2 linked regions of the Bernardetia sp. MNP-M8 genome follow. The protein of the gene in region 1 interacts with the protein of each later gene in a pairwise test. Links are inferred from orthologs where the notes say so. Each region holds a gene or a part of one and is shown on either strand. Other genes may lie near its edges.

Evidence for each region.
Region 2: the proteins of ftsZ (region 1) and ftsA interact in binary tests that used the Bacillus subtilis proteins (3 or more experiments, as listed by UniProt). The link is inferred for Bernardetia sp. MNP-M8 from one-to-one orthologs.

The regions. Positions count from the first base shown.
Region 1 is NZ_CP147012.1:651,571-654,885, reverse strand. Bases 212-3,189 are described here. They hold ftsZ (cell division protein FtsZ), read left to right. Parts: upstream 212-860; coding sequence 861-2,519; downstream 2,520-3,189. Other genes in these bases: V9L04_RS02865 (hypothetical protein), read left to right, coding at 2,605-3,189; V9L04_RS02875 (hypothetical protein), read right to left, coding at 212-333. Also shown: more of V9L04_RS02875, read right to left, coding at 1-211; more of V9L04_RS02865, read left to right, coding at 3,190-3,315. UniProt on the Bacillus subtilis protein: Essential cell division protein that forms a contractile ring structure (Z ring) at the future cell division site. The regulation of the ring assembly controls the timing and the location of cell division.
Region 2 is NZ_CP147012.1:1,974,474-1,977,810, reverse strand. What follows is about bases 40-3,039. They hold ftsA (cell division protein FtsA), read left to right. Parts: upstream 40-867; coding sequence 868-2,211; downstream 2,212-3,039. Other genes in these bases: V9L04_RS08145 (Ig-like domain-containing domain), read right to left, coding at 2,272-3,039; V9L04_RS08155 (cell division protein FtsQ), read left to right, coding at 40-791. In the rest of the region: more of V9L04_RS08155, read left to right, coding at 21-39; more of V9L04_RS08145, read right to left, coding at 3,040-3,337. UniProt on the Bacillus subtilis protein: Cell division protein that is required for the assembly of the Z ring. May serve as a membrane anchor for the Z ring. Binds and hydrolyzes ATP. Also involved in sporulation.

The sequences.
Region 1 (3,315 bases):
AACAAAAATAGTAAAAAACAGAGTGAGAGTTACAATAGAATCTGTGCTAAGCCAGTTTGTTTTCAAAACCACACAAATAGAAAATAAGATAATGAAATAAAAAGCATTTATTATTATTGCTCTTTTATAAAAAATGCTTATCAAAACACCTACAAAAAAAGGAAGTAGAGTAAAAAATGATAGCATTTCGTGTTGAGAAAAATCTATACTAATCAAATTTATATTTAAGTTTTTGATTTGTCGTTTTACTGTAAAATCAACAATATAAAATAACAAACAACCCACACAAGCATAAAACCCCAAAACTAAGTTCCTAAAAGCAGTTGATTTCATAATTTATTTAATTTATATCGTGATATTTTTAGTGCAAACCTAATTAAATCTAATCAATTTTGTATATTTAACGACAGTTCTATTTTCTATTTTGAGAGCAAAAAAACACCTTAAGAAACGTCATTTTTTTTATAGAAAAGGGATGAGATTGTAGTATTCTAAAATTAAATACACAAAATCTTAGATTTTTTAATTATTTTTTGCATATTTGAAATAATTTAGCTTAACTTATCGTAGCTTAATCAAACAATTTTTGTTTCTTTGTACATGATTAACTCAAAAGTATAAAAATGAGTTAAACAAAGTAAATCCAAAAGAACAAAGAGCCATAAAAAAGAATCACAACAAACTAAAATAAACTTTTGGTAGTTGATACTAAATAAATTAAGATTACAAATAATCTATTCAAATTAATTTCTATACTGTATTGTATTATTAGAATGTAAATACACATTTTTTAGAGTTAAATTAATTTTGATAGAAATTAAAATATAAAACAAGACCAAAAACCTTGAAATAATCATTCAATGATGTCAGACGTTACAAATTATAATTTCGGAACAGAACCTTCAATCATCAAAGTAATTGGTGTTGGTGGTGGTGGTGGCAACGCTGTTGCACATATGTATTTGCATGGAATAAAAGGAGTAGATTTTTATATCTGTAATACAGATATACAAGCACTTGATTTGAGTCCTGTTCCAAACAAAGTACAGATAGGAAAAACACTTACACAAGGACTAGGCGCAGGAGCAAATCCTGAACGTGGTAGAAGTGCTGCTCTTGAAAGTAAAGAAGATATAAAAACAATATTAGGAGATAATACCAAAATGCTTTTTATTACTGCTGGAATGGGTGGTGGTACAGGTACAGGTGCAGCTCCAGTAATTGCCGAAATTGCTCAAAGTTTGGGTGTCTTGACTGTCGGAATTGTAACTGCTCCATTTAGCTTTGAAGGCAGACCTAAGCGAGTAAGAGCGCAAGAAGGTGTAAATGCACTTCGTGAACATTGTGATACTGTATTAGTGATCTTAAACGATCGTTTGAGAGATGTATATGGAAAGGCTTCTATGCGTGAAGCATTCCGTCAGGCTGATAATGTTCTCTTGAAAGGAGCAAAATCTATTGCTGAAATTATTACTGTTTCAGGTACAATCAACGTCGATTTTGAAGATGTTCGTACTGTTATGCAGGGTGCAGGTGCTGCTGTTATGGGTTCATCTACTGCTGAAGGGGAAAACAGAGCAAGACGTGCAGCTGAAGGAGCTATTTCTTCTCCTCTTCTTAATAATACCAATATTTTTGGGGCAAAATATATCTTGCTTTCTATTGTTATTGGAAATGAAGAAGAATTCCAAATGGATGAACTTGAAGAAGTTACTGATTACGTACAAGAACAAGCTGGCGACGATGCAGAGATTATCTTTGGTCAAGCAACTGACGAAACCCTTGGAGACAGTATCAGCGTTACTATCATTGCTACTGGTTTTGAGCATTCAGAAGATTTGCCACCAGAAAGACCTGAACGTAAAGTATATGACCTTACAAGTAACAAAAGAATTAAAAATAGAATCGAAGTAAAAGACTACGAGAAAAAAGATTTTTTTGAAGAAAGGGAAAAACAAGAAACAGTTCAACAAAACCGAGTAGAAACACCAATTCAAAAGCAGCCTGTTGAAGAAACTAAACCTGTTTATACAGAGCCTAAGAAGAATGATAAAATAATTTTTAGTTTGGAAGATGATTATTTTAATGAAGACGATTCAAAAAAAAAAATAACTAATCAAGCACCACAAAATACGCCTGCCGTAAGTGCTTATGGTTATATGAATCAGCATTCTCAAAACTCTAGTAGTCAGCAGAATACGAATCAGCAAAATACAAATTCATCTTCTGATTCAAATCAGAGTAATGGAAATTATGCTTCTCAAAATACAGTTACTCAAAATCAAGTAGCAGAGAAAAGAGTTGAACAACAACGTCCAGTTTCTGTTCCTACCAAAAGTCTTTCTGATTTGAGTGATGAAGAATTACAAGAACGTAGAGATGTTCCTGCTTATCTTCGTAGAAATATTAAACTCAAAGAAATGCCTCATTCATCAGAATCTTCTAGTTCTCGTTATAAAGTAGATGAAGATAATGAGCTTTTGGGAGGAAATCGTTTTTTACACGATAATGTGGATTAATTCTAAAAAACACAAAACGCCTTTTTTGAAAAAAATAAGGCGTTTTTTTATGTAAAAAATCCTTATTTATCAATTATTTTACTTTATGAAAAATTTTATTTGCTTATGCTTTTATATAATTCTCTTCTTAAACTTCTCGTCTTGTACTTGTATTAAAAATAATAAAAGTAAAAAAGATATAGATATTCTAGGAGTATGGTATCCAGAAAAACCCAATGGGAATACTAGAGTTCGCATAGATGAGAAATTATTTATTTCTGAAGGAATAGTAGATATTGAAAAATTTAAAGATAGAAATACAGTAAGATTCAGGATAAAAGACTCAATAAAAATAATAGAAAAAAAAATACTCAAAAGTGAAGAAAATCAAAATATAATTTCTATGATTGCTTCTAGGCAACAAAATGGAGAAACTCAATATAACTTTCTTTTATTCACTCAAACAGAAGTAAAAGGAATAATGACCATTTTTTCAGATATAAGTGGTGGATTTGAAACTATAGAGCAAAGTAAAAATGCCCTTAAAAAGGCTAAATTTCAGAATATAAATCAAGAACTTTTCTTTTCAGAAGAATATACAAAAACAGTTTTTCCTACTCTCAAATCAATGGAAAAAATTACAAAAGAAGATTATATTACAGTAGTTAAATATGTTCGGAGTTATGAAAGAGAATTAATGGCTTTTGCAGCTACTCAAGAAGATGATTTTATTGAAGGAACTCCATACAGAATAGATAAAATAGCAAAAAAAATAGCACAAAAAAAACTCTATTTTTTAGGTTATAATCCTTTTGAT
Region 2 (3,337 bases), 1.3 Mb from region 1 along the record:
TTTATGTTATATTTAAAATCATGAAAATATCTGTAAAAATAATCTTATTTGTTTTAGTTATTCTTGTTACTATTGCAGCAACAGAAGTATATCAACGTGGACAAATGATAGATAGTGTCCATATTTTGGTACGCAATGCAGCACAAAATCCTCAAGATACTTCTCATTTTTTGACAGAAGTAGAAATATTAAAATTGGTTCGTCAGGATGCAAAAATTGATGTAAACAACCTCAAAGTTAAAGAGATAGATACCGAAAAAATTGAAAACTCCATAAAAACCAATAACTTTGTAGCAAGTTGTCAAGTAGCTATAGATTCAAAAGGAATTTTACATATAGAAGTAGAAGAACTCAAACCTCTTGCACGAATTTTGAACAAAAACTCAGCAAATGGTGCTTATATTACCGAATCAGGAAAACTAATTCCTCTTTCTACTAATTTCACAGCACGAGTTATGTTACTTTCTAGTCAGAAAAGTAATGATACAGAGCTTTTGGATACTGCTTTTTGGAGAACTCCAGATGGAAAATTATTTATAAATGCTCTCAAAGAAATAGATAAAAGAACATTTTGGAAAGCTCAGATTACACAACTAGAAAGAGATAGTAAAGGAAATTTGATAGCTTATCCACAAGTGGGCGAACAGCTCATTGAGTTAGGCTCAGCTAGAAATATGGAAGATAAACTTACTCGTTTGAAAACGTTTTATGATAAAATTATTCCAATAAAAGGATGGGGAAGTTATCAAATGGTAAGTGTTAGATACGACAATCAGATTGTCTGTAAATAAACTTTAAAATATAAAATCAATTAATGATGTCAATCGTTTTCATAAAAACAAGACATTCATTTTTATATAAAGACGTATGCAAAATCAAAGAATAGTAGCAGGATTAGACATCGGAACAACAAAAATTTGTGTTATCGTAGGCAGAATGAATGAATACGACAAACTAGAAGTATTAGGCGTAGGACAAGCTGTTTCCGAAGGTGTAAAAGAAGGAATTATTAGCAACATTAATAAAACGGTTGCAGCCATTACGCAAGCTGTGGAAGAAGCTGAACGTAATTCAGGCGTAAATTTGCGTATCGTAAACGTAGGAATTGCAGGAAAGCATATCAAAAGTTCGGTGCATCATGGAGGCATTACAAGAAGCTCAAAAGATGGTGAAATTACTCCTTCTGATGTAAATCGTCTTACAAATGATATGTATCGCATCGTAACTGAAGCAGGAACAGATATTATTCATGTTATGCCTCAACATTATACTGTGGATTATGAACCAAATATAAAAGACCCTGTCGGAATGGCTGGCGTAAAGCTAGAAGCTGATTTTCATATCATTACAGCTCAAACAAATGCGATTCGAAACATCAAAAAATGTGTTCAGCGAGCAGGTTTAGAAATTGAAAATCTGATTCTTGAACCGTTGGCATCTGCACTTTCTGTTTTGAGTGAAGAAGAAAAAGAAGCGGGGGTTGCTATTGTTGATATTGGTGGAGGAACTACTGATTTGGCTATTTTTATTGATGGAATTATTCGTCATACTTCCGTTATTCCATTTGGTGGAAACATTATTACTTCGGATATCAAACAAGGTTGTGCTGTAATGCAAAATCAAGCAGAATTATTAAAAGTAAAATTTGGTCGTTGTTTGGCTAAAGATGCACCTGATAATGAAGTAGTTTCTATCCCAGGGCTTCGCAATCGTTCTTCAAAAGAAATTTCTATCAAAAATCTGTCTTATATTATTGAGGCAAGAATGGAAGAAATTGTAGAACTTGTTTATAGTGAAATCGTTCGTTCGGGTTACAAAAATCGATTGGCTGGTGGAATTGTTCTTACTGGTGGAGGTTCGCTTTTACAGTATTTGAAAGAACTTTTTGAGTACAAAACAGGCTTAGATGTTCGTATTGGTTATCCAAACGAATATTTGGGAAGAAGTCAGTCAGATTCGGTCAAAAATCCAATGTATGCAACAGGTGTAGGCTTAGTTTTGGCAGGTTTTAGAACGTTAGATGACAGAGATGTTTATCAAAGAAATTATGATCAAATAAGCCAAACACCAACAACAGGTTATGAAATTAATAGCCAAGGACAAGAAGTAAAAAAACAACCTGAGAAAGTAGCAGGAGGATTTTTTGCAAATATCTTAAAAAAGACAAAAGAACTTCTCATTGATGATTTTGATGATAAAAGCACCTATTAATAAAAATAAAAAACAGACTTAAACTTTACTTTAAGTCTGTTTTTTTTGATTGAAATTAAATTAGTAACCCAAATCTATATTTATATCTTCCAGTTCCCAGTTCGCCTTGAGTTCTAATTCTCTTGTTAGGGTTAGAACAGGTTCAGGTATAGTACGTTCTTTAAAATCTCCGTTATCCCATTTTCCATTTGCATTTGTATCAACAAGCACTCGTATAGTCTTTTTTCCAGGTAATAAATTTTCAAACCTATATTTTCTTATGTTTTGAAGTGTCTGTTCTACATTTCCTTTAGCATCAATTACTTCAATGATAAAATTGTCATATTTACCTAAAACTTCGCCACTAATTACACCATAATCAGATAATTTTCCCTGCGTATATTCTAAATTTTTATTGTCTTTTAGGGTATCATTTTCTACTGAAACAAAAGTATTTGAACGAATTTGTAATTGAAATGCTTTTTCTTTTTCAGTAGAAAGTTCTATTGATTTGATAAATGAAATTTCAGTTCTGTTTTTATTAAACTTCCAATCTGCTGCTGTGGTTCGGTTTCCCGTGCTATCTCCCTTAAAACCTATTACAATACTATCATATTGCATAGTTAGGATAGGCTTACTAAATAGAAATTTCAAATTAAGTCCTTCTGTAGGAATAATAGGAGTGTTTGAGGGAGGATCTTCTCGGAAAGTAAAAGGTGATTCACGAGGTTTTCTAACTGTGCCAAACTGAACAGTTAGAGTTGTATCAATTCTATTTCCAATCGAATCTGTAAAAGACATGAGAGCAGAAATAGAATCTTCTGTATTCATATTTCGATTATAAAAATTGATATATTCGTCTTGTAAAACAGGATAAAATAAGGTATCATAATCAGCGTCTTTTCCTTCATCTTGATATTCAATGGTATAATCAGCTACATTCTTATTAAATTTGATTTCAAAATACTGTGCTCGTTGCCTTGCACCTGACAATTTAAAAGGTAAAATATCATATCGTATTACTTTAAAATCAACTCCTGAATAGCTTGATTTTATTTGCAAAGGCTCTTCATAAAACCCAATCAATTCAGTATTTTTGTTATAAATGTAATCTCTTTTGTCCTTAGGTTCTACCAAAGCATAAACT